Regions from separate parts of the Corynebacterium crudilactis genome, predicted to be linked through region 1. Evidence: predicted binding sites of a transcription regulator. Region 1 holds the regulator's gene; each other region holds the start of a gene.
The links. Region 1 encodes LexA, which represses DNA repair genes until DNA is damaged. Its sites were predicted from a motif close to CGAACANNTGTTCG; they were not measured.
Positions count from the first base shown of each region.

Region 2: ccrud_RS10065 (HNH endonuclease signature motif containing protein) is a predicted target of LexA. The motif match lies at 2,853-2,866, and genes of this name have one in related genera.
Region 3: ccrud_RS04590 (HNH endonuclease signature motif containing protein) is a predicted target of LexA. The motif match lies at 5,449-5,462, and genes of this name have one in related genera.

Region 1 is NZ_CP015622.1:1,764,910-1,775,548, reverse strand. Features, by position in the region: gene ptsP (phosphoenolpyruvate--protein phosphotransferase) at 1-104, shown strand, start outside; gene ccrud_RS08340 (carbohydrate kinase family protein) at 178-1,143, opposite strand; gene ccrud_RS08335 (DeoR/GlpR family DNA-binding transcription regulator) at 1,140-1,919, opposite strand; gene lexA (transcriptional repressor LexA) at 2,222-2,980, opposite strand; gene ccrud_RS15225 (hypothetical protein) at 3,306-3,728, shown strand; gene nrdR (transcriptional regulator NrdR) at 3,835-4,287, shown strand; gene hrpA (ATP-dependent RNA helicase HrpA) at 4,324-8,232, opposite strand; gene ccrud_RS08310 (hypothetical protein) at 8,347-9,396, shown strand; gene ccrud_RS08305 (hydrogen peroxide-inducible genes activator) at 9,537-10,517, opposite strand.
Region 2 is NZ_CP015622.1:2,149,784-2,160,422, reverse strand. Features, by position in the region: gene ccrud_RS10070 (VIT1/CCC1 transporter family protein) at 1-1,071, shown strand, start outside; gene ccrud_RS10065 (HNH endonuclease signature motif containing protein) at 1,165-2,760, opposite strand; gene ccrud_RS10060 (Fur family transcriptional regulator) at 2,890-3,324, opposite strand; gene ccrud_RS10055 (ArsR/SmtB family transcription factor) at 3,365-3,631, opposite strand; gene ccrud_RS10050 (glycine--tRNA ligase) at 3,965-5,350, shown strand; gene ccrud_RS10045 (hypothetical protein) at 5,423-5,995, shown strand; gene ccrud_RS10040 (hypothetical protein) at 6,007-6,495, shown strand; gene ccrud_RS10035 (TPM domain-containing protein) at 6,664-8,748, opposite strand; gene ccrud_RS10030 (YdcF family protein) at 8,829-9,467, shown strand; gene ccrud_RS10025 (deoxyguanosinetriphosphate triphosphohydrolase) at 9,468-10,639, shown strand, end outside.
Region 3 is NZ_CP015622.1:963,250-973,888, forward strand. Features, by position in the region: gene ccrud_RS04560 (alpha/beta hydrolase) at 1-149, shown strand, start outside; gene ccrud_RS04565 (TetR family transcriptional regulator) at 224-805, opposite strand; gene ccrud_RS04570 (MMPL family transporter) at 783-3,167, opposite strand; gene rraA (ribonuclease E activity regulator RraA) at 3,418-3,924, shown strand; gene ccrud_RS04580 (hypothetical protein) at 4,053-4,703, shown strand; gene ccrud_RS04585 (DUF2199 domain-containing protein) at 4,711-5,226, opposite strand; gene ccrud_RS04590 (HNH endonuclease signature motif containing protein) at 5,522-7,153, shown strand; gene ccrud_RS04595 (peptide chain release factor 3) at 7,346-8,995, opposite strand; gene urtA (urea ABC transporter substrate-binding protein) at 9,224-10,495, shown strand; gene urtB (urea ABC transporter permease subunit UrtB) at 10,508-10,639, shown strand, end outside.

The sequences.
Region 1 (10,639 bases):
TAACTCTAGAGACCTGCAAGAAGGCTGCAGAAGCAGCTTTGGATGCTGAAGGTGCCACTGAAGCTCGAACAGCGGTACGCGAAGTAATCGAAGCCGCAGGCTAAATCTGAACATTAAAATGCCTCACCCTGATTTTTCTTAAGGGCGAGGCATTTTAATTTTTATAGAGGAAATTAGTTAGGCAAGCGGTGTGATCACAACATGCTGTGCCTGCAAACGATCCGGAGTAGGGATGTAGTTATCCCATTCACTTCCTTCTGCATTGGCATAGGCAACACCATTGATCAGGCATTCCGTTGCGGTTTTGCCATCGTTAGATGCTGCGAGGAAACCAGCGGAAAATGATTCCCGCCAATTAACCCCTTGCTTGCCAGGGGCGCTGGCATAGCTAGCTAATAAAGCATCAGATGCAGACACATACAATGATTCGGTGCGTTTATTGGTCACGACGACTTCTGTCACACCGCTATTAATAAGTGCTCTAGCTGCAGCAACTGTGGGGGAGAGATCTCCATCAGCCCACGGATTTCTAAGCGTTTTAGGCTCTAATTCCGTGGCTTTTTCGATCTCCTCTGCAGCAACAATAAGCAGATCAGGGGATGTCGCGGCAAGCTGGCGAATAACTGCGCGTAACGCTGCTCCTGTAGCAGCAATCGCGACTTTCACATCGGGGTGATATAACCGAAGTGATCTCACCACATCGACAAACCATGCAGCTGGTGCAACAGAGGGTAGGTTTCCACCGAGTAAGACCCACGATGCTTCCTCTGCTCTACGCACCACCAGATCACGAAGGATCGCTAACTGGGAGACGTCCAAAGGCATGGGGGAGTCTTTGAACTTTGTTTCATTGCCTTCCACGTCCCGCATTGTCAGATGCATAGGAATTGGACCTGCCACAGGAATGATTTCATGTGGCAACCCGGCAAGAGTGACTAGACGCAGATAATGGGAAATCTCTGGGGCAGGGAACACCGCAAATGTTTCATTTCCACCATAAAACAACGTGGCAGCAACACCTGTGCCAAATCCTCCTGCGACAGTAGAAACCTGCCTAATTTTATTTGCTTCACCGATTTCGATATGCCCATCCAGCTCATTGGTGCTCAATAAGTATGGGCTTGCCGTAACTGTGAGAATCATTCTGCAATCACAACTTCTACATCGCGATCACGCAACTGCTCAATGAAACTTGCAGGCGCTCCGGAATCAGTCACCACTACATCGATATCTTCTATGGCACCAAAACTCACAAGGTAATCAGTGCCCATCTTGGTAGAGTCACACAAGACCACCACCTTGTGCGCATTGGTGATCATGGCAGACTTCATGGCTGCTTCTTGAGAATCTGCTGTAGACAAACCATGATCTAGAGTCAGAGCATTAGTACCAATGAACACGACATCTGCTCGCATAAGTGCCAGTGTGCGCAAAGCGGTATCGCCGACTACTGCCTGAGTAATGGCTCGAACGCTGCCACCGAGCAGCTGCACATCATCGAGTCCTGCGTTAGCCAAGTTCAATGCAATAGGAAGACAGTTGGTCACGATGGACCACTGCTTAGCATTAACGTGTTCTGAGATGAGATCAGCCAACGCAGTAACAGTGGTGCCTGCATCGAGGAAAAGTCCGCCATGCTCAGATGGAAGAAATTTCATAGCAGCCTTGGCGATCGAATACTTAGCTGAAGATGCAGATCGGAATCGAGTATCCAAGCTCAATTCAGTGGTTTGGAAGGATTGTGTGGCTACAGCGCCACCATGGACGCGATGGACAATGCCTTCGCGATCCAAAACTGCGAGATCTCTTCGGATGGTCTCTGCGGTGACATCAAATCGGCCAGCTAATTCGGTGACATTTACACGTCCCTCTACTGCCGTTAATGAGGCAATCTGACGACGGCGCTCCTCTGCGTACATGTCACTCCTTAAAGCAAAAAGCCTATTTACTAAATATGTCCGAATTTCAAACCTATTGTCTCACTGTGTAACGACTAAAAGCGCTATTTAGTTGCAGTGAAGGTCTGAAACGCTGAAAAAATCAAAAAATCGGGCAGCGATTATCTAATAATTGAGCATAAAATATGGAAAACCCACAGGTAAACTCACTTTTATTATCAATAAAAACTTATTTGCCCGATCACCCCCGAATGTGGTTACCAAAAAGAAATCCCGCCACAGCATGTGAGAACACATGCTGGCGGGATATATGGAATCTGTGTTTAAAGCTTACGCATCACAGACACGACTTTGCCCATGATCTCAGCATTTTCGGCTGGAATTGGAGCGAATGTGTCGTTGTGTGGCAGTAGCCAAATTCCGGAAGAATCTTTATGAAATTCCTTGACGGTTGCTTCGCCGTCAATCATGGCAGCGACGAATTCACCTTGTTCTGCGACTGGCTGGGAACGAACCACCACCCAGTCACCGTTAAGAATTCCGGCATCTCGCATGGATTCCCCAACTACCTGGAGCATGAAGAGTTCGCCATCACCAACAATTTCTGCCGGTAGTGGGTAGTATTCTTCAATATTTTGCTCTGCCAGAATAGGGCTTCCTGCAGCAATTTTACCTACGACAGGAATGAAGGAAGTCGGGCCGGTAAGTTCTGGCACAGGGGAGCCACTTTGAGCAGACTTATTCTTATTAGCAGCTGTTTTAGTGGAACGGGACTCAGTTTCAGGCAAGTGGCGAACATCAACAGCGCGAGGCTTGTTGGGGTCCCTGCGGAGAAAGCCCTTTTTCTCCAGCTCTTTAAGTTGGTAAGCAACCGACGAGGTGGACTGAAGTCCAGCTGCGTCACCGATTTCCCTGATGCTTGGTGGATAACCGCGAAGCACTACGGCATCTCGGATAACCTCCAAGATCCTGCGTTGTCGATCTGACAAACTGGCTGGATCTGGCTTCCCGTTGGGCAGTGTTTTAACTACGCGGCTACCGCGGCTGCCTCGTGTGCCTGCTGGCTTCTTTTCGATTGCCATTTCCCGTTCCCTTCTTTCCTTGTGCGCCAGGGTGGCGCTAAAAAACAATGTCTCTTCCGGCAAGATTGCGCCGAATGTAAAATCTCAGGGCCAAAAGTTGAGCTATTCGAACTTCTGTCAGTATTTCTAGTTCCTAACCATACAGGTTTTCCTGCGGAAATGGTACGAGTGTTCGAGTTTTTCCACGACTCTCTAGACAGCGTTCGAGTGAAGTGCTATAAATCAAATGTAGAAACTTACTCGAACATGTGAACGGTAATGGTGTTCGAATGTGTCATAGGTAAAAGTTAAGATGTGGGCAAACATCTAAGGTGGGAGAATTGAAATGACTATCTATGCAGGTAAAGGTATTGAAGAGCATATAGTTCACCAGGGTAATATCGTGCCCTCTGCGGCTGTATGGATGCAGGATATCCCCAGTGGAAAAGTTGTAAATAAGAGACATGTTCGAACGATTGATTGTTCGAATTTAGATCGTTTTCAACAGCCTAAGAGTCTCCGAATTAAACTGCACGATGTTCGTGATTATCCAGTATCACAGCCCCCTTCTTTGCTGCTGCCTTTGGAAACTCAGATGAGTAGTAATGCTCACGCGCGTTCGATTAAAGATCTATTCAAACAATGGGCTGGCGGCGCTCTGTTTGGCCTCGTTATTTTTGCCGGCATTCTTTTATCCCAATCAGAGGAAGAAGAAGCCCCGCAGAATTTCTATGACACCCACGTTGTTGGGCTCAGCCTCGGGCGCTAAACATCAGCAAGATGAAGCTGGCATAAACTAAAGGCGATACCACTCATTCACAGATATCAGGCTAAGGCCTAATGTTGATGTAAATGATGAGGGAAAGGAGCCGCTAATGTACTGCCCATTTTGCCAACATGATCATTCGAAAGTCATTGATTCTCGTGTCATTGACTCTGGAAGCGCGATTCGAAGGCGCCGTGAATGCAGCGAATGCGATGGACGTTTCACCACCATCGAAAAAGCTGTGTTACTCGTGCTCAAAAGAAACGGTGTCACCGAACCATTCAGTAGGGAAAAGGTGGTTACCGGTGTCCGTCGAGCATGCCAGGGGCGCGATGTATCTGATGATGCACTCAAACGCCTTGCCCAACAAGTGGAAGAAACTGTGCGAAGCAGTGGAAGTTCTCAAATCCGCGCCAATGAGATCGGCCTGGCTATCCTCGATCCACTGAGGGAATTGGATGAAGTGGCATATTTACGCTTTGCATCTGTGTATAAATCTTTTGAAAGTGCAGATGACTTTGAAAAAGAAATCCGTCTAATGCGACGAAGGGGAAGGGACTAACTCAATGATCTGAGCTAGTCCCTGGGCCTCTATTGGTTAACGCAACTTAGCGATAGCCTTCTGGATCCTTTGCGGCGAAACCGGCCGTGGCGTACCTAGCCGTTGTGCGAAAAGACTCACGCGCAGTTCCTGAATTTGCCAGGCGATATCTTTTGCTTCTTTTGTATTAGCCCTTTGCGCAGGCAACTTTTTCAGTTGCTTTGCAAACTGCTCTTCAATCAGATTGATCTCATCTTGGCGATCAGCATCGCGATCAGGATTCTGGTTCATTTCTTCCAGACGAATCATCAATGCTTGAAGATACCGAGGCAGGTGCCGTAAACGGCTAATACCGTGAATACTGACTGCATTTTTAGGCAGCAGGAAATCTAACTGAGCAGACATATCCTCAATTGCAGGACCTGACCACGTAGCTAGCTCGGACAGCACCGAAGCATACTGGACTAAAGCAGGGGCAAGATCAACAACAGTGCGTCGAACAACTCCAGAAGTTTCTGGTTTTACCTTCTCGAGGAGTACCTGGAACTCTTCTGGGGAACGGACAGCACCACCATGCTCCAGCATGAGATCTCGGATTGCGGCAATGCGTGCATCAGCAACTAATCCTTCAGCACCGCCATGTGGGTAGTTGTCTACAGCTACGCGCTGTTGCAACGGCAAGCCCTTGACCATTTGCTTTGTAGACACTTCAATCTCACGCATCAACAAAGTCAGGGTGGCTGTGATCATGGAAGCATCAGCAGAAGCCTTAGTGGGCATGACCTTTACAGAGACGCCCGTGGGCGTAACCACCAATGCTGGGAATGCGGTGACTGATTGGCCATCAACAGTGGTTTCGATTTCCTCTTGGACTGTGCCCAATGTTTCGGTTGTCCACTGAGCTGCTTCATCTTGCTCAGAAGATTTAGCCACACTAGAAACAGAGGCTCTAATCTGGTTTGCGCGACGTTTCTTCAATGCCTCAAGATCACGGTCACGATCAATGATTTTTCCGTGTCGATCTACTGCAGCATAAGAAATGCGGAGATGATCTGGAAGTTTGGCAGGATCGAAATCAGAAGAGTTGATTCCTTGGCCACCCAAAGAATGCAACGCATCGGCTAATTGGGTGGTCAAAGGCGTCATATAAGGGCGTAGAAGGGGAAGTGCACGTTCTGCGAAATCTGGAGCAGGAACGACAGTACGCCTTAATGCCTTTGGCATGGTGCGAATTAATTCTGTCACCAAATCAAGCCTTAAACCTGGAACAAGCCAATCAAAGCCTTCTGTATCCAAACCACCAAGTACCGGAATAGGAATGAGAACGGTCACGCCGTCTTCGCGATGTCCAGGTTCGAAATGGTACGTGAGATCAAAAACTAAACTGCCCTTGAGCCACTTATCTGGGAAGGCTTCTTCGTTGACTGCATCAGCATCTGCATTGATCAGGCTCTCGGGGTCAAAATCGAGAAGTTCAGGAGAGTTCCTGGACGTCTTTTTCCACCATGCATCAAAATTTCTAGTGGTGGTGGCATTATCCGGAAGCTTTGCATCGTAGAAATCAAACAGGGTTTCTTCATCAACGATGATATCGCGACGACGAGCCTTCGCCTCTAGCTCACCAATTGCTTCCAATTTGGACACATTGTCATGGAAGAAGCGGTGATGAGTAGACCAATCACCCTCAATGAGCGCATGGCGGATGAACATATCGCGGGCCGCAACAGGATCAACAGTATGAAAGGGAACAACTTTATCGGCAATAATTGTGACACCGTAAAGAGTTGATTTTTGGTGCACCATGCCAGCACCACGTTTGGAAGACCAATAAGGCTCCGAGTACTGATGCTTGAGCAACGGCCCTGCAGCTTTTTCTACCCATTCAGGCTCAATTTTTGCCACATCGCGAGCCCAGAGACGTGATGTTTCTACCAATTGGCCAGCCATGACAAATTGAGGTGGCTTCTTAGACAACGCAGAACCAGGGAAGACGAGGAATTTTGTTCCCCTGGCACCAGAAAACTCTCGGCTTTCCCCATCGCGGGAGCCAATTTGAGAAAGTAATCCTGTCAGCAAAGACTGGTGAATCATATCTGGGCTTGCCGTCCCAGCTACTTGTTCTTTTTTAGCCCAGCCAAGTTGCTGTCCGATTTGCTCCAACTGACGAACCAAATCCCACCATTCACGAATGCGCATGTAATGGAGGAACTCTTTTTTCATCTGTTTACGGAATGAGTTACCGCTGCTTTGCTCACGCTGATCAGCGATGTATTCCCACAGCTTCAAAAAGCCTAAGAAATCAGAGGTCGTGTCCTTGAAGCGCGCATGGGCTTGATCTGCCTGTGCTTGAAATTCCAAAGGGCGTTCACGAACGTCCTGGACAGTTAATGCAGAGACAATAACCATCACTGAATGCAAACAACCAATGGTGTTGGCTTCAACAAGCATGCGTGCCAAACGTGGATCAACGGGGATATTTGCCAGATCTTTACCGATTTGGGTGAGCTGTGGGGAACCATCAGCCTGAGCATTATCGGTGAGTGCACCCAGTTCATGGAGCAATAAGATGCCATCTCTAATGGAACGCTGTTCTGGTGCTTGGACGAAGGGGAAATCATTAATATCGCCCAGGCGCAGCGAGGCCATCCGCAAAATAACGCTGGCTAAGTTAGTACGCAAGATTTCTGGATCAGTGAATTCAGGACGAGAATTGAAATCATCTTCTGAGTACAGACGAATAGCGATACCATCTGCAACACGACCACATCGACCAGAGCGCTGATTAGCGCTGGCCTGAGAGATATCCTCGATGGGAAGACGCTGCACCTTAGTGCGAACGGAATAACGCGAAATACGTGCAGTGCCAGTATCAACCACATAGTGAATACCTGGAACTGTGAGTGAAGTTTCAGCGATATTGGTGGAGAGCACGATGCGCCGACCTGAATGCGGGCTAAAGACCCGGTGCTGCTCTTGGTTAGAAAGTCGTCCGTACAAAGGTGTGACTTCGACGCCTTTCCAGCGGCGGGCTTCAATCGCTTCCATAGCATCGCGAATATCACGCTCACCAGCAAAGAAGCACAAGATATCGCCCTTGCCCTCAGCCATGAGCTCTTCCAACGCAGAGCACAGACCATCAAGGGGATCGGTGTCGATAATTTTATCGCCATCCAAAATTTCTAATGGGCGATACCTAATTTCTACAGGGAAGGTACGTCCAGAAACTTCAATGATGGGCGCTGGTTTACCAGCCGCATCAGCAAAGTGTTCAGCAAAACGCTCCGGATCAATCGTTGCAGAAGTGATGATCACCTTCAGATCCGGACGCTTAGGCAACAATTGGCGTAGATAGCCCAAAATGAAGTCAATATTTAATGAGCGTTCATGCGCCTCATCAATAATGATGGTGTCATAGGCATTAAGGAAACGATCACGCTGCATTTCCGCCAACAAAATACCGTCTGTCATCAGCTTCACAGACGTGCGGGAAGATACTCGATCATCAAAACGAATGGCATAGCCCACCGATTCACCGATGTCTTGCCCCAGCTCATCGGCGATGCGCTCCGCCACGGTACGGGCTGCTAATCGACGCGGCTGAGTGTGACCAATAAGGCCACGTCGGCCACGGCCAAGTTCCAAACAAATCTTAGGAATTTGAGTGGTTTTACCTGAGCCAGTTTCACCCGCGATAATAACCACCTGATTATCCCGAATTGCCTCAGCAATATCATCACGGCGTGCGCTAACCGGAAGATTTTCAGGATAGGTGATAGTCGGAATTAACTGGCTCTTTGCGTCGATAAGCAGGCAAGCTTTATCGATGTCTGCTGCAATAGCACTGAGTGCTTGCGGAGCACGAGCCTTGGACAGGCGTCGCCTAAAGGCGCGCTCATCGGAGAGGGAAACACCTTTTAAGAGTTCATACAGGGATGCCTTTGAGGGGGCAGTTTCAAAAGTAGTCATGACTAGACGCTAATTCTACTTGTCTTTGCAAAAAGTCCAAGTGGATAGGGGAATCTGCGTACAGGTACTCTGTATAGAGAACTAAACACTTATAGGGAGGGCGACGAAACAACAATGAGCCGCGACGACCACACCAACGCCAATGGCGATGGCGAAGATAACTCACGCGAACAATCCTGGGACAAATCCTGGGAAAACTTTAACGCTAACCCTCAAGAGGGAACCGGCGATGCACATCCTTCACCATACGGACCGACCTCACATCCTGAGGACGCGCCGGGAGGTTTCCAAGGATATAACCAGGGGATGGTGGGCGAACCATATCCACAGACCCCATACCCAAACCAAAATTCCTACCAAGGCTACAACGCTGCACCAATAAACAACGGTGTGCAACTTGAACCAGGTAGTGGCACTGTCGATATTATGAGAGCGGTTCGCTTCGGATTCCGAACCACCTTCAGCAATCCAGTTGTCTGGATTCTTGGCACAGTCCTTCTTGGTCTCGGCTTCATGATCTTGAGTGGACTCGCAGGCTATCTAGCTTTTGTCCTGGATCCGGAAGCTGTAACGGATGGCTCGAATACCTCGCCGACAATGATTGTTTTTAATGTTCTTATTGTGATTGTTGCGTGCGTCATGAGCATCTGTGTCATGCGTGGAGCACTCCTTGCCGTCGATGGACACAAAACACGCTACGCAGATTTCTTCCGACCTATCAATGTTGGGCAAACTGCACTATTGATGATCGTCCTTGGCATTATTAGCGCGATTGTTTCCACTCTTCCGTCAATGCTGAGCGGAGAGCTAGCAATGGTTGATGAAGCAACCGGTATGGTTGAGGTAAATAACTCCGCACTCGGCATGTTCTTCATCTATCTCTTCGCACTAGCCCTCATTGGCCCGCTATATTCATTCTGGGTGTACTACACCGCAGACGGGCAACATACCGCAATGAGTGCTGCGCGAACCGGATTCAAAGATGCATTGCGCAACTATCCACGTTTGCTGCTATTTACTGTTGTTGGCGGCTTGGCCATCAGCATTATTGGTTTTGTCACGCTCTTATTTGGATTCGTGATTCTGCTTCCTGCGTACACGCTTGCAGTAGTTCATATTTACCGTCAGATGAGCGGTGGAAATATTCCAGTTGAGCAGCAGTAGAACTATGCTGCTAAGTATCTGGTTCTAGCTTTGTTTAGCGTGATTTAGCTAAAAATAAACAGCCCTTGCCATTATCCTTTCGTGTTCTAGCGAACATATAAGGATGATGGCAAGGGCTGTTTTGATGTCTCTGAAAGGCTTTAAACTTCAGAAGTATTGTGCTTCAAGACAATGCCTGTGGAAGCAGCAAGGGCAAGGGAATCCTGGAAAGCACGCTGCAAAACCACTGCGAATTGCGCAAACTCTTCAGCACGTGAAGAAGAGGTGCGGTAGACCAAGCCCATGCGGCGGTTGGCGGTAACCTCAGGCTTGAAATTAGCAGTGGCTAGACCTGGGCGGGTGCATTCCCATGGGATTGCACTTACTGGCACGAGTGTAGATCCGAGGCCTGCGACAACTAACTGCATGACAGTTGTGAGGCTAGATGCTCGAGTGACAGCGGTGGTAGAGCTTATTGGGCTGATATCTGCGCGTCGGCACAAATCTACAATCTGATCGTGCAGGCAGTGTCCATCATCAAGGAGCAGTAGATCTAGTTCTTCTAAAGCGGAGAGTTCTAGATCTTGACGGCTAGCAAAAGGATGATCGCTGGCGGTCACCACGATGAAATCTTCATCGTAGAGTGGAATTTCTTTCATTCCTGGAGCTTCCGATGGTAGTGCCATCATGGCCACATCGATGGCACCATCACGAAGCAAGCCCAAGAGGTGCTTTGTCTGATCTTCTACAATTTGTGGCTCTAAGTCTGGGTATTCTGCATCCACGATGGATAGCATGGCAGGCAAAATATAAGGAGCAGCAGTAGGAATAATGCCTACAGTCAGTGGCCCGGTCAGTGAACCATTAGCGCCTCTGGCGTGGGAAAGGAAAGATTCCGCAGCATCTAGAGTTGCTTTGGCGAAGGGGAGGAGTTTTTCACCTGCTGGAGTAACGATAACTTTGCGGGTGGAGCGTTCAATAAGCTGAACTCCCAGACCTGTTTCTAAAGCTACAAGAGCCTGGGAGAGGGAAGGCTGCGAAATGGACAGCTTGGTGGCAGCAGTACCAAAATGCTTGCATTCTGCGATGGTGACAAAGGTGCGAAGCTGGGCAAGTGTGGGCCGGTACTCTTTATTGCTCATGCCTATAACTATAACGGTGTATTGAAGAAAATGACAATGAAAATGCAGGGATAGATAGCCAGTGTTTAAGCGCTATAGGTAAAACCGCTCAAATACGTGACTACAATATCCCTGCTTATCGG
Region 2 (10,639 bases), 380 kb from region 1:
TCCACCAACCAGCCCACACCAGAACAAATCAAACGTTGGCGTGGCTACCTGGCAAACGAGCGATCTGAGGCGGCCGCCTACCGCGACCTTGCCAGGCGTCGCAGTGGGGAAGAGCAAGAAATCCTTCTCACACTTGCAGATGCCGAAGACCGCCACGCAGATTATTGGGTGGAACAGCTCGGCGATGCGGCTCAGAACCCGCCAAAACCTGATGCAAAAACTCAACTGTTGGGCTTTTTAGCGCGCCGTTTTGGTTCCGTGTTTACCCTTGCACTCATCCAATCAGCAGAAACACGCAGCCCCTACGACGACGATATTGATGCACCCCAGCACATCAGCGCCGATGAGCGCATCCATGCAGAAGTGGTGCGAGGACTAGCTAGCCGTGGCCGTGAACGCATGAGCGGTAACTTCCGCGCCGCGGTATTCGGCATCAACGATGGCCTTGTCTCTAACGTGGCACTCGTCATAGGTGTTATGGCCACTGGCGTGCCCGCCCAAATCGTGCTCATTACGGGCGTCTCCGGCCTGCTGTCCGGTGCCCTCTCCATGGCCGCCGGCGAGTACATCTCTGTGCGTTCCCAAACAGAGCTTCTCGACGCCTCCCTCCCGGACCCCAAAGCCCGCGAAGCCCTCCACGCACTCGATGTCGAATCGAACGAACTAGAGCTGGTCTACCGAGCCCGCGGCATGAGCGAGGACGAAGCTAAAGTGAAAGCAAAACGTGTGCTTGCCAAGATCGGCGAGCAAAAGCGCGTGAGCGATAACGTCCTCGGCAGCACAGAAGTGCAAAGTGCGGGCTCTGCTCGTTCGGCTGCTACGTTCAGTTTCCTGGCGTTCTCTGTGGGCGCATTCCTCCCAATTATTCCGTATGTCTTTGGACTGGAAGGCCTAGTAGCTGCGGTTACCTCACTAATCTTGGTGGGAATTTCCTTGATGGCAACAGGGGCTACAACCGGCTTGCTCTCTGGAAAACCACCAGGAGTCAGAGCGTTGCGACAGCTTGCCATTGGCTACGGTGCAGCATCAGTGACCTATGTGCTTGGCTTGCTATTTGGCATGATTCTTTAAAGTTTTGGAGTGGTCATATTTGGGCGTGTCTGGACACTGTGCTTGAGTAGCGTGTCTGGGTATGACTGTGTACCTGGTGCTCATGGTTGTTGTTTAGGATGCGGGTCGGTGAAATAACCCACCATCATTGGGATAGGGGCCGGGAGGATCAGGTGGTTGTTGTCCTCCCGGCGGGCCAGTAGCACGGTGTTTTCGTCGTGCCCACGCACCACCCGATGCATCAGCGGCCGCCGAGCGATTAAACACCGGACCATTATCCCCACCGGGTGGATAATGCCCTACTCGACCAGTCACAGGATCACGATCCATAAATCCCTTGCCATTGACTCCACTGCGCGTGTCATCATTGCGCGGATGATGGTTAAAACACTGCTGCGTCAGGTTGACTAGGTTGGTTAGCCCACCTCGAATCCAGGGATCAAGATGATGGATCTCGCACTCTAACTGAGGTCTGTCACAGTTCGGTGCAGAACACACTAGTTCTGAGGCGAACACGGCGATGCGTTGGGTCAGGTTCGCATTGCGTTGCATTCGGTGGACATTAAGTGGCTGCCCGGTAGCCCCGTCCAGTAATACAGCGAAGTCGTATTTCGCGGCGATGAGGTTCATGATCTCTGCTAGGTTCAAGGAGTAGCCGGTGTTGGTGGGGTAGAGCGTGTTCAACGGGCTGGCATCACTGTGGTTGATGTCATCAATATCATCAGTGGTCATGGAGATGATAATGCTGGCTGTGCCTCCGCGTGCTGGGGTGACAATGCCGTGGTTGTAGGTGTCCATGATGTGGTGCAGTGCGTCGGCGTAGCGTTGCCCTCGGTTACGGGTGTCATCACTTGCGGGGATATCGACCAGGTCACCACGTTTGGTCAGCGGTGCAGTGTTCGCAGTGATTAGTGCTGCGGTGCTTGCTGGGATGAGTCCGTGGATGCGGACCATGTTGTTGGCATCGGGTTTGCTCAGGGCGAGGTAGCGTTTGCCCATGGCGGTGATGGGGTTGGGGTAGACAGTGTTGGCTGTGGTGATTTGGTGTCGCAGCCAGGTGCGGAGGTCTTCTGGGGTGCGCCAGATGGCTTGGCCCAGCGCTTGGTCGCGTAGGTCCTTATAACTGGGTGTGGTGTTGGGGTTGAGGTGTGTGAGTTCGTCGGTGATGATGGCGTGTTTTTCGGCGCTGATATGTGTTCCACCGGGGTGAGTGGGCTCAGGAGTACCAGCGCCACCAGAAGTTCCAGGTTCAGACCCTGATGCAGGCTCCTGTCCGGGTTCAGCTTCGGGTTCTGGGTCGGGGTCATCATCACCCGAGTCATCATCATTTGAGCTACCGTCAGGTCCGCCATTTGACTTATCACCGTTACTGCCAGGGCTAGGCGTGGTCGGTTTGGGATAGAGGGAGTGTGCGAGGGTGATGCGGTGGTGGGCGCGTGCTTTGGAGAGACCGAAGGTGGTGGTGAGGTAGTCGATGAGGTGTGTGGAACCGATAGTGTGGGCGGCATTGGTTCGCTCTGCCAGGGCAGCAGCTTGGGCTGCGATGGTGGCGTGGTGGTTGATGGCGTTTTCGAGGTTGATGAGATCATCTTCGAGGGTGGCGTACTGCTCAGGTGTGGTGTCATCATCAGTGATGAACGTGCCCAGATGGTTGGAGATAGCATGCAGCGCGGTAGTGACGGTAGCTACGTGTGTGGTGAGTGCGCTCATGTGTTTCTCCCTCCTGATCGTTGTTGTTAGCACCCAGAATACTCAAACAAACATTCGAAAACAAGGGGTATTTTATAAGAACGAAAAACTGCCGAACAGATATCTGTTCGGCAGTTAGTGTTAGTGGCGTTAGCTCTGCTTTTGATTACAAGCTGGGCAGAGTCCAAAGATTTCAGCTTCGTGGCTACTCAGGCTAAACCCGTTTTTGGTAGCAATTTCTTGTGCCCATGTTTCGACAGGGCCACCGTCAATTTCTACAGTGTGTCCGCAGTTCGTGCAGACCAAATGGTGGTGGTGGCCTTCCGCGTGGCATTGGCGGTACAGAGTTTCTCCGCCAGTGACAGTAAGCACATCTACGGCTCCGATATCGGCTAATGATTGAAGCGTGCGGTAGACCGTGGTTAATCCGACATTGTGTTCGCGTGAGGAAAGCTCTAGATGGATCTCCTTGGCGGAGGCGAAGTTATCGATTTCCTCCAAGACATCGATTACGGCTTTTCGCTGTCTGGTGCTTCGCACTCCCAGCTTCGGGGCAGAGCCTTGGCTGATGCGATTAATACCCACCGATAATCCTCCTCAACGACACAAAACGTACATGGACAGTCTACTCAGGTGTATTGGAGCTAGCTTCGAGTGCTAGCAGGAGGATGTCTAGGACGCGGCCCTGTGCAAGGGAATAAGTCATTTGCCGACCTTGCCGTTGTGCATCAACGATGCCTGCAGATTTTAGAACTTTCAGATGCTGACTCACGAGTGGTTGGGAACTTTGAACTAGTTTGACCAACTCGTGGACAAAGTGTGGGCGTTCATTCAAAGCGAGGATAATTTGGATTCGAAGTGGTGAATCGAGTGCCCTGATGAGTGAACTCATAGCCTTGATGTTCTTGGGTGAAGCAAGATCATTCAGAGTAGTTGAAGCGGAGGATTCAGAATTTTCTAATGAGGCTATGAAATTCCGATTGGAGTTGTGAATCACGGGAGAAATCCTTCCGTCCATTTAGATCCGAATTGGATCTAGCACGCTTGCTATTTTACCTGGTCTTGGAATCATTGTTGGAGGAAACGAGAAAATATTTATCGAATTCCGGCTCTTCGCAATATCGGGGGTCAGGGGAGGGGTGGTGTCTTGTTGGGCTAGGATTGATTGGGTATGTCCTAAAGGGGACAGTTATTTTTTCATTCGACGTGGAGGAGAGCATCCGACGTGGCTCAGCAATCGATCATCGACACCGTGGTTAACCTGTGTAAACGACGTGGACTGGTGTACCCCTGTGGTGAGATCTACGGCGGTACCCGCTCTGCATGGGACTACGGCCCACTGGGCGTAGAACTGAAGGAAAACATCAAGCGTCAGTGGTGGCGTTCAATGGTTACTTCCCGCCCAGACGTAGTAGGTGTTGACACCTCAGTTATCCTTCCTCGCCAGGTATGGGTTACTTCCGGCCACGTTGAGGTCTTCACTGACCCACTGGTTGAGTCCCTAAACACCCATAAGCGATACCGTGCAGACCACCTGCTGGAAGCTTATGAAGAGAAGCACGGCCACCCACCAGTAAACGGCCTGGCTGATATCAAGGATCCAGAGACCGGACAGCCAGGAAACTGGACTGAGCCAAAGGCTTTCTCTGGCTTGCTGAAGACCTTCCTAGGTCCTGTGGATGATGAAGAGGGTCTGCACTACCTGCGCCCTGAAACCGCTCAAGGTATTTTCGTGAACTTCAAGAACGTGATGAACACTTCACGCATGAAGCCTCCATTCGGAATTGCCAACATTGGTAAGTCTTTCCGTAATGAGATCACCCCAGGTAACTTCATCTTCCGTACTCGTGAGTTCGAGCAGATGGAGATGGAATTCTTCGTCAAGCCTGGCGAGGACGAAGAATGGCACCAGTACTGGATTGATACTCGTCACCAGTGGTACATCAACTTGGGTATTAAGCCTGAGAATCTACGCCTATACGAACACCCACAAGAGAAGCTGTCTCACTACTCCAAGCGCACTGTTGATATTGAGTATGCATTCAACTTTGCCAACACCAAGTGGGGCGAGCTTGAGGGCGTTGCAAACCGTACTGATTACGATCTGCGCGTGCACTCTGAAGGCTCCGGAGAAGACCTATCTTTCTTCGACCAGGAGACCAACGAACGTTGGATTCCATTCGTCATTGAGCCTGCTGCAGGTCTTGGCCGTGCAATGATGATGTTCCTGATGGATGCTTACTACGAAGACGAAGCACCAAACTCAAAGGGTGGCGTCGATAAGCGCGTCGTTCTAAAGCTTGACCGTCGCCTGGCGCCGGTCAAGATTGCGGTCTTGCCACTATCCAAGAAGGATACTTTGACGCCTTTGGCGGAAAAGCTGGCTGCAGAGCTGCGTGAATTCTGGAACGTTGACTACGACACCTCTGGTGCAATTGGTCGCCGTTACCGTCGTCAGGACGAAATCGGCACCCCGTTCTGTGTCACCGTTGACTTCGATTCTCTCGAGGATAACGCTGTAACCGTGCGTGAGCGCGACACCATGGAGCAGGTTCGTGTTTCACTCGATGAGCTGCAGGGCTACTTGGCTCAGCGCCTCATCGGCTGCTAGATCGCAAAAGCGATACTCTAATCACAGCAACAAATAGCACCGGCTTATTCAAGCCGGTGCTATTCTGTTCGCATGACATCGAAGGATCTGATTGTGACCTCCTATACGTCCTGGGGCAAGCGCTTCAAGAACGAAGGAAAGCTTTTTATTAACGTACTTCGTGGCGCTGATGAAGAAGTATTAGCCACTTTCGGTGAAGTTCCCAGCAAGGCATTTGAGACCACTGCACAGGTTGATAATCAGCAATGGGAGCTTTCCTTTGATATTGGAGGAACCGCAACCGCTAAGCTTCCAGATGGTCGTGTATTCAGTGCTCAAGCTGGCGAGAAGACTTTCACCAAGTCCAAGCGCATTGAGATCGACATGGATGGCACCACGATGGTTGCTATCAATGAAGAGAAAAACAATTGGATCATCGATGATGCTGATGAAAACAAAGTTGCTCAATTCACTGGCTTGAATAATGGCATGCGTCGCGCAATCCTAGAATTTGAAACAGACGCAGCGATAGATAAGGACCAGGAAATCTTCTTGTCCTGGGTTACCCGCAAGACTCTTGAATCCAGAATGTTGGGTTCTAGCTGGGGATTGACGTTATTCTTGCTCATTTTGACGCCAATCATCATCTTTCTTACTTTTAACTAAAGGACCATGCAATGGTAGACGCTCAGCGCCCCAGAGCAGGCATCTTCGGCAGCCATGCGGAAGAAACATGGGTGTGGCTCGGCAATGAGCTTTTCGACGAGTCCGGCGAGGTCATCGCCGACGTCCGCTCGGACGTGCTCTACGTGGATCGCGAACGCCTCTTGATTGAATCGACCCCAGGCACCATGCGTTTCCGCTGTCGCGCAACCCTGTCAGGCGGTGAGGTTTATACCATGACCCAAAACTCTTTCACCGTAAGTGAATTAACCGCAGTGTGTGGTCGTCGATCCTATTCGCTGAAGAGGATGTCACCGTGGCGTAAAGAACGCGTGATCACCAACAATGGTGTCGAAGTGGCGCGGTTACGCCCAATGACCAGCGGAAAAGTTGAGTTCATTGTGGGCACTGCAGGTAGCGATGCACTGCCATTTGTGGATGCAGTCTTTTTAAGCTGGGCATGTGTCCTGGTGGATTCTGCGGTGCGCCGGCCAAAGATCTAGGACTTGAAAGCTAAAACAGACCAGGTGACCAAGACTCTAGAAGAATATAGAGTCTTGGTCACCTGGTCTGTTTCTCAAGTTTGTAACCGGACACACTGACCGAGATTCCAGAAGAATTTCTTGTCTTGGTCGCCCAGTCTGGTTTTACTAGTGTCCTAACAATAAGAGTTAGAAGCGTCCACCTCGGAAGCCACCGCCTCCACCTCCGCCTCCGAAGCTACCGCCACCACCAAAGCCTCCACCTCCACCTCCGCCAAATCCTCCACCAAAGCCACCGCTGCCTCCGCGACCACTGTTGAGGATTGAGTTGATAACCATGCCAGTCACAATTGCGCCAGTGGTGCCTCCACCGGAGTTATTGCGATTGTTATAGGTGGTGATGTCAGATTGGGCTGATTTACTTGCTCGCTGGGCAGCTACTGCTGCTTGGCGTCCGTAATCAATTCCTGCACGGGTATCGCGGGTACGGTTTTGCTGCGCCATGGCATACAGCTTTTGTGCGTTTGCTAGGTGAGTACGTGCTTCAGCTTTAACGATTTTGCCACGGGTGGAAATAAGATCTTCTGCCTTTTGGATCTGTTTACCTGCAGATTCCAATTGCTGATCAAATACTCGCAGCTGGCGGGATTGATCTGCGGCTGTGGCACGGACAGCGTCGAGTTGGACATCAAGGGCTGAATCAATATCGACGAGTTCGGTATAGGTTCCCAGAGGATCCTTTTCTGCATCGGCTGAAGCTGTGACTAGTACTGAGCTTGCGGAGCGAACAGCATCATCGAGTGCAGCCCAATCGGCGCGAGCGCCATCTGCTGCGGCAGTTTGTTTAAGCTGGGCTGCTTCATTGATTTCATCGGAGATTTCTTGGATGAGGTCAGCCACGTTTGCTTTGGCAGTAGAGATATTTTCATCGGCATGCTCAACGCCTTCGAGAAGTTTGTCTGCAGTAGTGATGGCGTGCTCGATGAGTCGGATGGCGTCGATAAGCCCGCCCTGTTGTCCTGCTGGCTTGGACTCTAATTCGTGGGCTTGTGGCAGTACCTTTTCTGCTTCGTTGAGTGAAGCATTGGCGAGATCGACGTTGTCGTCGATGCTGTCAATTACTTCAGGTGCATAGCGAGTACGCAGCCCCGTGAGGGTTTCTTGTGCTTGTGGAAGGCGGGTGCGTAGATCAACGGTCTTTTGGGTAAATTCATCCAATTTACTGCCCGCATTGATCAGTAGATTGCGCATATCGGCAAAGTTTTTGGCTTCGGCATCAAGTGCATCATCGGCTTGGCCGCAAGAAGAAATGATCTCTACCAGCATGGAACGACGCTCAGCATCGGATTCTGGGATGGAATCGTTGAGGCGTTGTTGGATTTCAAAGGCCTTTTGCAACGTGCCAGTGGAGTGGTTCATGGCGCGGTTGAAATTGCGGGTGCGCTCTGGGCCAAACTCGGCGGTAGCAATGGAGAGCTCTTCTTTGCCACGACGGATGGATTCGTCTGTAGAAGTGAGTTCTTCTTGGGCTAAGTTTTCTAGAGTTTCCATTGGCAGTCGCATTAACCTGTTGGTATCGCGTGGATCGATGTCACGTGCATCTTCTAGATTTGCTGCGCCAGTTTTCTTCTTTCGGTTGCGGGAATATGCCCAAATTCCGCCACCAGCTGCAGCTGTTCCGACACCTGCAGCTGCAAGCCAAGCGCCGGAAGAGCCGGAACCAGAACTAGAGCCAGGCCCAGCACCTGATCCGGAGCTAGAACCAGATCCAACAGCGTCTGCCAGCGCAACGGCTGAACCTGCCCAATCTTGCTGTGTCAATGCTTGAAAGACTGCGCTATCGGCTGCATCTAGCTGTGCATTAGACCATTGCGCACCACCGTAAATGCCGTATTGCCGTTCTTCTGGAGCGAGGGCATACACAAGGACGTTGCTTCCGCCGTTGGCTTCGACAGTTTGCTGCGTCCAGGCTTCGGGGGAGACACCGTCAAAAGAATTAAGGAAGACAACGAAAATAACTTTTTGTTCAGAGGCTTTTACATCATCGATGGCTGCCTGAATATTGGAGACATCAGATGAAGAAATCTGTCCGGTGTAGTCTGTGACATTTTCTTGGTAAAATTCTGGAGCTTCAGCCACAATGTGGATCTCTGTGGCATGGGCCGGGTCAACATTAAGAAACGGACTGCTTATAAAAAGCGCACCAGCTCCAAGCGCCACAGTTACTGATATGCGGCGGATATTTTTCTGAAGTTGTACCAGACTAAAGTTCATGGCCCCCACTTTAGACGAGTACGGCTGGCACACTAGTTAAGGTGAGTAGATTTCTCTTGGCCTGCGGACTAGTGGCTGCAATTGCGCAACCAGCGTTGCGGGTAGCGCTTTTTGCACAGTGCAGTACCCCCAATGATCAGCGCAGCATTGATTCGATTGTGGTGTTGGGCACGGCGCAATACGATGGGCGCCCATCGAAACAGTTTGAGGCGAGGCTGAAACATACTGCTACCTTGTGGCAGCTTCACCACACGCAGAGCATATATACCGTGGGAGGAAAGCTTCCCGGGGATCGGTTTACTGAAGCTGAAGTGGCACGAGACTATTTGATCGATGCTGGTGTGGAGCCAGCGCTGATTGTTGTGTCCGCGATTGGTAATGACACGGCATCGTCTTTTGCTGCACTAAGCCCAGCTGAGCTTGGTCGGGTGCTTATTGTGACTGATCCTAATCATTCTTATCGGGCGGTGCGCATGGCGCGACGCATGGGGTTTGAAGCGTACCCTTCACCGACTACCTGTAGTCCCACGAAGTTTCCGTCGATAGTTTATTTTCTGACGTTGTCCCATGAATGGGGCGGGATAGTGGTCCAAGACGTGTCGTATCTATTTGGCAAGCCGGTGGCCGATAAAGTGGAAGAAGGTTTGCGTTTTATCCAAGGCCTGTTGCGCCCTTCTCGGCGTGCGCGCCACGAGCAGCTCCGGAGGCTGAAAAAGTAGATGTACCCATATTCTGAGGCAGACGCTTTTCGACGCCTCCCTGAGCGCCCCAAGTCAAGCAAGCTGCGGGCCAGCACTGAAGATTCCCGCAGTGCTTTCGCCCGAGATCGGGCTCGCGTGCTGCATTCCGCAGCTTTGCGGCGCCTGGCTGACAAAACTCAAGTGGTGGGCCCTAATGATGGAGACACTCCGCGCACTCGTCTGACGCATTCTTTGGAAGTGGCCCAAATTGCTCGGGGAATTGGTGCAGGTCTAGATCTGGATCCAGATCTGTGCGATTTGGCTGGTCTGTGCCATGACATAGGGCATCCGCCCTATGGGCACAACGGGGAAAAAGCACTTAATGAGGTTGCCGCTAAATGCGGTGGCTTTGAAGGAAATGCGCAAACACTGCGCATCCTGACTCGGCTGGAACCAAAAATAGTATCGGAGGATGGAGAAAGCTTCGGGCTGAACTTATCGCGTGCAGCCCTAGACGCTGCGTGTAAATACCCGTGGGCGAAAACAAACGCAGATGGCAGCGTGAATAAAAAATACAGTGCCTATGATGAGGACACAGATATCCTTGCCTGGATTAGACAAGGCCATGAAGATCTACGCCCTCCAATTGAAGCGCAGGTCATGGATTTTTCTGATGATATTGCCTATTCCGTGCACGATGTAGAAGATGGCATTGTTTCCGGACGCATTGATTTGAGTGTGCTCTGGGATTTGGTGGAATTGGCTGCGCTGGCAGAAAAAGGGGCAGTGGCTTTTGGTGGCACAGCTGCTGAATTAATCGAAGGTGCAGCATCTCTACGAGAGCTTCCAGTGGTGGCAGCTGCTGCAGATTTTGATTTCTCCTTGCGTTCTTATGCTGCGTTGAAAGCGATGACTTCAGAATTAGTGGGCAGATATGTGGGTTCCACAATTGAAGCTACAAAAATGGCACATGCAAAGACCAATATGGGGCGCATGTATGGGGATCTGATCATTCCCGAGGTTGCCGCGCGAGAAGTGAAATTGTTGAAGACCCTGGCGGTGCTTTATGTGATGGATGATCCAGGCCATCTAGCCAGACAAAATCGGCAGCGTGACCGGATTTTCCGAGTGTTTGATTATCTTGTTCTAGGCGCTCCTGGATCATTAGATCCGATGTATCGACAATGGTTTATCGAGGCAGAGTCTGAATC
Region 3 (10,639 bases), 800 kb from region 1:
AAAGCTCATCCGAGCTGTCCTCTGATGTGAGCCTCGGTACTGTAGTTGGTAGCGTGACAGGCAGCACCGGAAGCGGAAGCAGCGCCGTGCGTGAATTCATCGCAGGCAGCTCCGGTTCCAGTGAATCTGCTGGTAGCTTCTACGGATAAGAAAAATATGGTGTGTTTCAACTGATTGCTTAGTTGAAACACACCATATTTTTATTTTGCTAGAGCCTGATTAACTACAGCTTAATTAAGCGACAGGCTCGTTTAACCATGGAAACCGCAATTTCTACATCACGAGGCTCAGGCATCTTGTAATAGGTCTGCAAAGAGATCGCGATAGCAGCGGCATGCAAATGAATGAACACCATCGCTTCAAATTTTTCCAGATTCGGATCTCGATCCATGAGGAATTGGAGCATCGGAGTAATGATCACATCTGCATCGATCGCACAGGACGGGGCACCGAGAGTGCTTAAAATCTCCCCAATGCGAAACATTGCGCTGAATGAATCCAGCTCATCGTCGCCCTCTCTTAAATGATTGATCACCATTTCTTCGATGGCAACCCGGTGATCAATATCTTGTGGCAATTCGTTTAACTGCGCAGAGAGCTCCTGAACACGAATGTTCATGAATTCAAACAACGCGTCTTCCCTAGACGGGAAGTAGTTATGGAAAGTTCTAGCCGAAACCCCGGCTGCCGCTGCAACAGTAGCAACCGTAAGAGCTTCTGGCCCATCCGTTAAAGCAATTTGTGCTGCAGCACGGGACAATGCTGTTCGCGTAGCTGCTTTCTTAGTTTCTCGAAGCCCCGACACTAGCTTTTTCCTTCAGCTCCTGGGTGCGAGTCTCATCTAAATCGCTAAGACCTTCACCTTCGACATCAACGTTTGGAAGAATCTTATCCAACCACTTAGGTAGCCACCAAGCTTTGTCATCCAGCAAGAACATCGTTGCAGGAATAATCATCATGCGCACAAAGAAAGCATCGAAGAAGACAGCAACTGCCAAGGCGAAGCCCATGGTCTTAATGAAGGCCATGTCTTGAGCCATGAATGCTGCAAAAACGGACACCATGATCAAAGCGGCAGCTGTGACCACACGAGCGCCATGTTTGAAGCCGTTTGAGGTTGCATTTCCAGCAGTTTTACCCTTTGTGAAACCTTCACGCATGCGTGTGACCAGGAAGATTTGGTAGTCCATGGCAAGTCCGAAGACCAAACCAATGAGCATGATTGGGAGGAAGGACAGCAATGGCTGAGGATCCTCGATGATGCCAAATGCGCCTTCTTGGAAGATGGCCACTGTGGCACCGAAAGTTGCGAGAACAGACAAACCGAAGCCTAGAGCGGCAATAAGCGGCACCCAAATGGAACGGAAGACGAGCAATAGAACGAGGAACGCTAGCAACAAAACAATAAGGACATAAGGCACAAGTACATCGCCGAGGCGCTCAGAAATGTCATCGTAAATTGGAGTGACACCAGTGATACCGTATGTCGCACCAGTCTCATCAGCGAAAGACGCAGCATCTGCGCGGAGGGAAGACAACGTATCGGATGTCCGCTCATCGATTGCATCAAACTCAGGCGTGATGAGAATCTGTGCCGTATCGAAGTTTTCAGTGGTTTGCGTGATCTGAGCGTTCTGCACACCGTCAGTGCCCAAGAACTGCTCTACTGCTTGGCCGTAGACCAGCGGGCGTTCCTGCTCCGGCACCTCGGTGGCGTCGATAAGCGCAATCATAGGAGCATTGCGGCCTGGCCCGAACGCATCCGCCGTCATATCGTAGGCCGTGCGTGGGGCAGTACCCAGGGCAGATGTGCCGTCCGTCGGCATAGCAAGGCGCATATTGGTCGCAGGAATTGCGATAGCACCGAGCAAGACGACGCCCACCAACAGGTAAGCAATCGGCATCTTGCGGACCAAACGGACCCACTTGAGACCCATGGTTGGCTTTTCATCCTCTGGGTCCGGAACCTTTGGTCCAGGAGCACGAGCAGCAAAGATACGAGTGCCGAGCAGCCCGAGAAGTGCAGGCAGGAAGGTCAACGCAACAAGAACTGCAATTGCAACGGTAATTGCAGCAGCAATAGCCATCACGGTGAGGAATGGAATATTGATAATTGACAGAGCCACGAGCGCAATAAGCACTGTGGTGCCTGCGAAAACAACCGCAGAACCAGCAGTACCCACAGCCATACCCATTGCATGCGCACGCGTTGCCATCGGCATTGTGCGCAGTCGCTGAGCTAGCTCCTTAGGCTCTAGGTCGTTAGAACCAGTCTGGGAAATAAGCTCATTTCGGAAGCGTGACACAATAAACAGGGCGTAGTCGATGCCAACTGCCAGACCGATCATGGATGCCAGTGCAGGTGTCATGTCATTGACCGAATCAGAAAACGCAGTGGCCAATTGAATACCCATGATGCCGATGCCGACACCAATAATTGCAGAGATCAATGGCATACCAGCTGCAATGAAAGAACCAAAGGTCACAATGAGCACAACAGCTGCGACAAGAAGTCCGATAACTTCCGAGGTCATGTTCAAGCTTGTTGCAGCAGCGCCAAAGACGTTGCCGTTATAAACAACTGTGAGATCGCCAGCGTCATATTCATCGAGAATATTAGTGACCTTTTCGCGATCTTCTGCAGAAACATCCATGGCAGAGCTCACATCAAAAGTCATGGAGATAATGCCCGTGGTCTCATCAGCACTTAGTGGGCTGACAGAAGCAATATCGGCTGCGATTTTCTCGGCAGGAACACCCTGAGCCTCGAGCGCGGGGGACATCTGTGCAGTTAGCCCTTGGGATGCCATAACTGGATCCACGAGAGTTTCGGGATCCTTCAGAACACCAGTTGCTTTAATATCTTCGAGCATTTGGTTGACTTCAGCTGCAATGTCAGAATCAGCGAGAGTCGCACCTTCTGGAGCCTGGATAACAACTGAACCGGAAGGGGTAGATGTTGCATCTTCGGAACCAGGGAATCGTTCCTGCATCTTTTCCATCGTGGTGACGGAATCTAGGCCAGGGATGGAGAAACTACTAGAAGTTGGCTTGGAGTACAGACCTGCCAGTGTAGTTATTCCGATGAGGATAATAAGCCAGACCGCAAGAAACGGCCATTTCTTTTGATAGGCCGTTGAGCCTAATTTGTAGAGGAACTTTGCCACGATTGTCCTTAAATGATTGATAAAACAAGACAAATCTCTACTGCTAATTCAGGTATTTAACTAAAAGCAGTGAAGATTTTTCACATGGAGGGCAATTTTGCACAACGTGTGCAAGTTTAACTTTCTTGGAGCTGCAGTTTGAAGTTTGCGGGTTTGAATGTGAGTAACTCGATAATCCTGTGAGCATGTGGGTCGCATCTCTTGAATTTCCTGCAAAAGCGGGACAATCGTACTGGTGGAGTTCTATGCTGTGGACATGACCCAAAATTTCCCACAATTTATTGCCACGGCAGATCTTGTCGACATTATCGGTGAAGATGCACAATCTTGCGATAGTCAATTTCGAAACTTTGGAGGGCTTATTGATTTCCATGGTCCGATCACGACAGTGAAATGTTTTCAGGACAATGCGCTTTTAAAATCCATTTTAAGTGAAGATAGTGAAGGTGGAGTGCTGGTCATCGATGGTGCAGGATCAATCCATACCGCGTTGGTCGGTGACATAATTGCAGGGCTCGGAAAAGATCATGGATGGTCTGGGGTCATCGTCAACGGTGCAATTCGTGATTCTGCAGTGATCGGAACCATGGACTTTGGCTGTAAAGCGTTAGGGAGTAATCCACGCAAATCTACCAAGACTGGTGCGGGGGAGCGGGATGTAGTTGTGACGATCGGCGGCATTGATTTCACTCCTGGACATTATGCCTATGCAGACTCTGACGGAATTATTGTTGTGGAATCCCCCGTGCAACAGTAACGAATTTAGGGATTGTGGCCGATTCTTCATGCAAGGGTAATGTCGAAATATCTAGGCAACCTGATATGTAGTTCCTTGCTTATTTTGAAAATCGCTGTCGATCAAAGGTGTTCCAATTGCTTCATGCCGTGAGTTTTGCATTACTGGACTCTGTAAATGTCCTGCTCATTGGCATTATTGTTGCAATTGCAGCGTTATTGCCCAGGAATGGAAAATTCAGTCGAATCGCCACGCTTTTGATCGCGGGCGATTGGTTGGGTGTTTTCATACTCAGTATCTTCGTCATGCTTATTTTTGATGGCGTTGAAGATGTCGTGCAATCCTTTTTGCATTCAATTTGGTTTGGCATCATCTTGATTGCAACGGGCGTGGTTTCATTTCTGGCAACGCTGCTATCTAAGTCTGATGGTGGAACTCGAAAAATAGATGGCTTTCTCACTCCTGTGAAAAACCCCAGCTGGAAAACTGTCGGAGCTGGTTTGATCTTGGGAATTGTGCAGTCTGCAACGTCAGTCCCGTTTTTTGCTGGACTGGGCTACCTGAGCATTGGAAATTTTGGTCCTGTCATTAGCTATGGCGGATTGGTTGTGTACGCGACCTTGGCACTGAGCTTGCCGATTATTGTTGCCTTCCTGGTAGGGATGGTTCGTAGATATCCGGAAAGCCCAGTTGGCCGGTTGTTTGAACTAATTGGGGAAAATAAAGAAAAAGTGACGAAGTGGTCTGGCTACCTCGTCGCTGTAATTTTGTGCATTATCGGTATTAGCACGCTTCTATAAGTCTCTATTAGTGGAAATGTCCATGCGTTGCGAGCATCCAACTATTGATCCTTAAATCGGCCTCTTTCGAAGAGATGCCGTTTGTATAGTCCTGAAATATGGTTGTTTCCTCTTCGAGTGGCTGAAAATGTGGGTGCATATCTTCGTGTTTCACTGTTAGTAAAACTGGTGTTCCATAAGCATCCTCGAGGCCAGGAAATTTACTAGCTAGAAGTCCAGGTATGCGAACTTTTCTCATGTGATTCCGATAATTCAGATATGTGATCAGATCAGAATGCGTAACTTCTACCCAGCCTCCATAGTCAAGTTTTTTCCTGCCCGCATCAATGGAGATTTCAATATTTGATTTGATGAAATGGCGTTTCGGCTTGGGATAGAGGATTTGGCACACTGATGATCCTGTAGAAACTCGATAACCACACGCTTGTGCCTCAATTATCGGATCGGGGAGTTTCAGATTGAGGGCAGGTGCTCCGAAATGTGCAACGCCACAGTGTTCGCAGTGAAAATGGCCAGGTTTCATGATTTCTCCTTAAATTTAGAGTCTGAGACACCCATAGGTTAGGAGGAAATAGGGGGAATGGTGTTTTTGGGGCGGCTGATGTTGTGGACAACTATTTTGACGAATGGAATACCTGTGGATAACTCTGCTTGACCTGGCAGATTGGAAGGATTTGGGGGAGTATTGGGCGTAACTCTGACCTGACCTACTATCGAGTAAGTGTTTTAATAACACCCTTGTATTCGAATGTGTGAGCGAGTAGTGTGGGTGGTGACAACACGGGGACTGAAACGGAAAAAAAGGGGGGGGAGGCACTATGAGTATCACTACACACGTTCAGGAACTCACCGCAGCACTCCATGCCATCGATAACCGCCTCACCGGCATGCTCGCTGGTCCCGCTGCGGTCACCCCTGCCGAGTACACAGCACTCGAACCCGACCTCATCGCCCTCGAAAAAGCCATCAATCACCACGCCACCATCGCAGCCCAAGCTGCTGCCCTGGCAGAGCGAACCAATGCCGCCCACACTATCGGTTCCACACACCTCATCGACTACCTCACCACCACCTTCGGTCTCTCCAAAGCACGCGCCCACCACCGCATCACCCTCGCACACTCCCTCTATCCCAAACCGACCACGCCTAGCCCTGGCAGTAACGGTGATAAGTCAAATGGCGGACCTGACGGTAGCTCAAATGATGATGACTCGGGTGATGATGACCCCGACCCAGAACCCGAAGCTGAACCCGGACAGGAGCCTGCATCAGGGTCTGAACCTGGAACTTCTGGTGGCGCTGGTACTCCTGAGCCCACTCACCCCGGTGGAGCACATATCAGCGCCGAAAAACACGCCATCATCACCGACGAACTCACACACCTCAACCCCAACACCACACCCAGTTATAAGGACCTACGCGACCAAGCGCTGGGCCAAGCCATCTGGCGCACCCCAGAAGACCTCCGCACCTGGCTGCGCCACCAAATCACCACAGCCAACACTGTCTACCCCAACCCCATCACCGCCATGGGCAAACGCTACCTCGCCCTGAGCAAACCCGATGCCAACAACATGGTCCGCATCCACGGACTCATCCCAGCAAGCACCGCAGCACTAATCACTGCGAACACTGCACCGCTGACCAAACGTGGTGACCTGGTCGATATCCCCGCAAGTGATGACACCCGTAACCGAGGGCAACGCTACGCCGATGCACTGCACCACATCATGGACACCTACAACCACGGCATTGTCACCCCAGCACGCGGAGGCACAGCCAGCATTATCATCTCCATGACCACTGATGATATTGATGACATCAACCACAGTGATGACTCTCGTAAAGGTGATACCAGCCCGTTGAACACGCTCTACCCCACCAACACCGGCTACTCCTTGAACCTAGCAGAGATCATGAACCTCATCGCCGCGAAATACGACTTCGCTGTATTACTGGACGGGGCTACCGGGCAGCCACTTAATGTCCACCGAATGCAACGCAATGCGAACCTGACCCAACGCATCGCCGTGTTCGCCTCAGAACTAGTGTGTTCTGCACCGAACTGTGACAGACCTCAGTTAGAGTGCGAGATCCATCATCTTGATCCCTGGATTCGAGGTGGGCTAACCAACCTAGTCAACCTGACGCAGCAGTGTTTTAACCATCATCCGCGCAATGATGACACGCGCAGTGGAGTCAATGGCAAGGGATTTATGGATCGTGATCCTGTGACTGGTCGAGTAGGGCATTATCCACCCGGTGGGGATAATGGTCCGGTGTTTAATCGCTCGGCGGCCGCTGATGCATCGGGTGGTGCGTGGGCGAGACACAAACACCACGGACCGCCAAATCAACCACCACCAAAACCGCCGGATACATCCAGCCCACCACTGCATGGGCCACTGAGATCTGAACCGAGTCTGGCTGATGATGATCGGCTGTTCTAGCCACGCCTCATGTCTACCTTCGAAATGCTGTTGTGCCTGTTGTCAGTTGCCCCGGTGTATCCGATACCGGGCACACACCCATGCACACAGCGGCACACCAGTGAACTGGCCCGCCAGAGCCACCAGGAACCTGACGTCGACAAGTAAACAGCTCTTCGGCTACCAACTCAAGCAGCCGAACAGTCTAGAAAACTACTCAGCTACCAAAGAATCCAGTACGAAATCTGGGTGTTCCTTCTCGATGAAGGACAGGCGCCACTTATCACTGAACAGAGCAATTAGCTCGCCATCGGTGCGGGTGAAGATTTCTACGCCACGCTGCTTTGCTAGTTCTGAAGCGGATTCCGCAGTGGTACGGCGTGCCACGGAGTATGGAATTGGATCGGCGATGGTTTCCACGTTGTATTCGACTTCCATGCGGGCTTGCATGACTTCGAACTGCATTGGTCCGACTGCAGCCATGACTGGGTTAGCATCGCCACGAATATCGTTTTTGAGGATCTGGACAACGCCTTCGGAATCCAGCTGCTCCAGAGCCTTGCGGAATTGTTTGTATTTGCCCAGGGACTTGGCGCGCAGGATGCGGAAGTGTTCTGGTGCGAATTTTGGCATTGGTGCGTACTGGACTTTGCGGCCTTCGAAGATGGTGTCGCCTGGGGCGAGGGAACCAGCGTTCACGAGGCCAACGATATCGCCAGGGAAGGCGGTTTCCACGGTGGAGCGGGTACGGCCGAAGACAGTCAGGGCGTATTTGGTGGAGAAGCTACGGCCTGATTGAGAGTGTGTGATCTGCATGCCACGGTCGAATTCACCGGAGACAACGCGCATGAATGCTAGGGTGTCGCGGTGGTTTTTATCCATGCCGGCTTGCACCTTGAAGACAACTCCGGAGAAGTCATCGGTGGTGTCGCGGTGGTCATCCATTGCGGAGGTTGCTGCTTCGAGTGCCTTTGGATCGGCGTTGCGTCCGGCTGGAGCTGGTGCGAGTTGGCACAGGGTATCCAGGATTTGGTGGACGCCGAAGTTCAGCATGGCAGAGGCGAAGATGAGTGGGGAAGTGGTGCAGTTGAGGAAGAGTTCCTGGTCGTGGACTGCGCCATCGGCAGCAAGAAGTTCGGCTTCTTCTGTTGCGTTTTCCCAGACGTCACCTTCGCGAGCAGCGGCTTCTTCAGGGGTGTAGAAATCTTCTGGTGCGATGGTGGAACCACCGGCGGTGCGGGTGAAGTGGATGTATTCGTCGGCTTCGCCGTCGTTGTTGATGCGGGCTAGGCCGCGGAAGTCGCCGGCTTCACCAACTGGCCAGAACAGTGGGGTCGGTTGGAGTTCGATTTCTTTGACGATTTCGTCGACGAGCTCGAGTGGGGTGCGGCCGACGCGGTCCCATTTGTTGATCACGGTGATGATTGGCAGGCCGCGGGCTTTGCAGACGCGGAAGAGCTGGAGGGTTTGGGGTTCGAGGCCTTTGGCGGCGTCGATAAGCATGACTGCTGCGTCGACAGCCATGAGGACGCGGTAGGTGTCTTCGGAGAAGTCGGCGTGGCCTGGGGTGTCCACGAGGTTGATCATGAAGGGTTCGCCTTCGTGGCCTTCTGGTGCGTACTCGAATTGGAGTGCGGAGGAGGCGATGGAGATGCCGCGGTCTTTTTCCATTTCCATCCAGTCGGAAACGGTGGCTTTGCGGCCTGCTTTGCCGTGGGTGGCGCCGGCTTCGGAGATGATGTGTGCATGCAGCGCCAATGCCTCGGTGAGGGTGGATTTACCGGCGTCGGGGTGTGCGATTACGGCGAATGTTCTGCGGCGATGTGCCTCGGCGGCGGTGGTGTCGGGATTGGCGTTGCTCATGGGTATTAAGAATAGCGGGTTGTGGGCGCTGGGCCATAGTCGCCCCAGCTCAGCGAAGTTGTACGCCGGCGTTGCCTGCTTGTCGACGTTTTTTGCCACTTCCCTTAATTCGGGGGTGGCTGAAATGTAAGACACGTCACTACATTTAAGCTCAAAAACAATTACCTATAGGCTGACAGAAACTCTAAAAACTATAGAGCTATAGAAACCTTAACTTCGGAGGTATTCATGTCCCGTCCAATCGTTAAACAAGCATTCACCGTCACCGCAGTCACCGCGATGGCTTTTGCCCTGGCATCATGCACCCGCGCAGTGGATGCAACCTCCGCAGATGGAACCGCGAGCAACACCGCAGCTTCCTGTGTGGATACATCCGGCGACACCATCAAAATCGGCTTCATCAACTCCCTGTCCGGCACGATGGCTATCTCTGAAACCACGGTGAACCAATCCCTGCACATGGCAGCCGATGAAATCAACGCAGCCGGCGGCGTTTTGGGCAAGCAGTTGGAGATCTCTGAAGAAGACGGCGCCAGTGAACCCGCCACCTTCGCCGAGCGCTCCCAGCGCCTCATCCAGCAGGAATGCGTTGCAGCCGTGTTTGGTGGATGGACCTCCGCCTCCCGCAAAGCAATGCTTCCCGTCTTTGAGGGCAATAACTCCCTGCTGTTCTACCCGGTGCAGTACGAGGGCATGGAATCCTCGCCGAATATTTTCTATACCGGCGCCACCACCAACCAGCAGATCATCCCGGCTCTTGATTACCTGCGTGAAAACGGCCTGAACCGCCTTTTCCTTGTCGGTTCCGATTATGTTTTCCCACGCACTGCAAATTCCATCATCAAGGACTACGCCGAAGCCAATGGTATGGAAATCGTCGGCGAAGACTACGCGCCGTTGGGATCCACCGACTTCACCACCATCGCCAACCGCATGCGTGATTCCAACGCAGATGCCGTGTTTAACACTTTGAATGGCGATTCCAACGTGGCGTTCTTCCGCCAGTACAACAGCCTCGGCTTCAATGCAGACACCCTTCCGGTGATGTCAGTATCCATTGCGGAAGAAGAAGTCGGAGGCATCGGCACCGCAAATATTGAGGGCCAGCTGGTGGCGTGGGACTACTACCAAACCATTGACACCCCAGAAAACGAGACCTTCGTGGAGAATTTCAAGGACCTCTACGGCCAGGACAAAGTGACCTCTGACCCGATGGAAGCTGCTTACACTAGCCTCTACCTCTGGAAAGAAATGGTAGAGAAGGCCGATTCCTTTGATGTCGCCGCAATTCAAGCAGCCGCCGACGGAACCACTTTTGATGCACCAGAAGGAACCGTGGTGGTTGACGGCGATAACCACCACATCTCCAAAACACCGCGCATCGGTCGAATCCGCCCGGATGGATTGATCGACACCATTTGGGAAACCGATTCCCCAGTTGATCCGGACCCATACCTGTCTTCCTATGACTGGGCCAAGACCACCGCTGCGACTTCCTAAGAGATAAAAATCATGGACATTTTGCTCAATCAGCTCGTAGCCGGGCTTTCAGTTGGATCGGTCCTTCTATTGGTCGCAGTGGGATTGTCACTGACCTTTGGACAGATGGGCGTTATTAATATGGCGCACGGAGAGTTCATCATG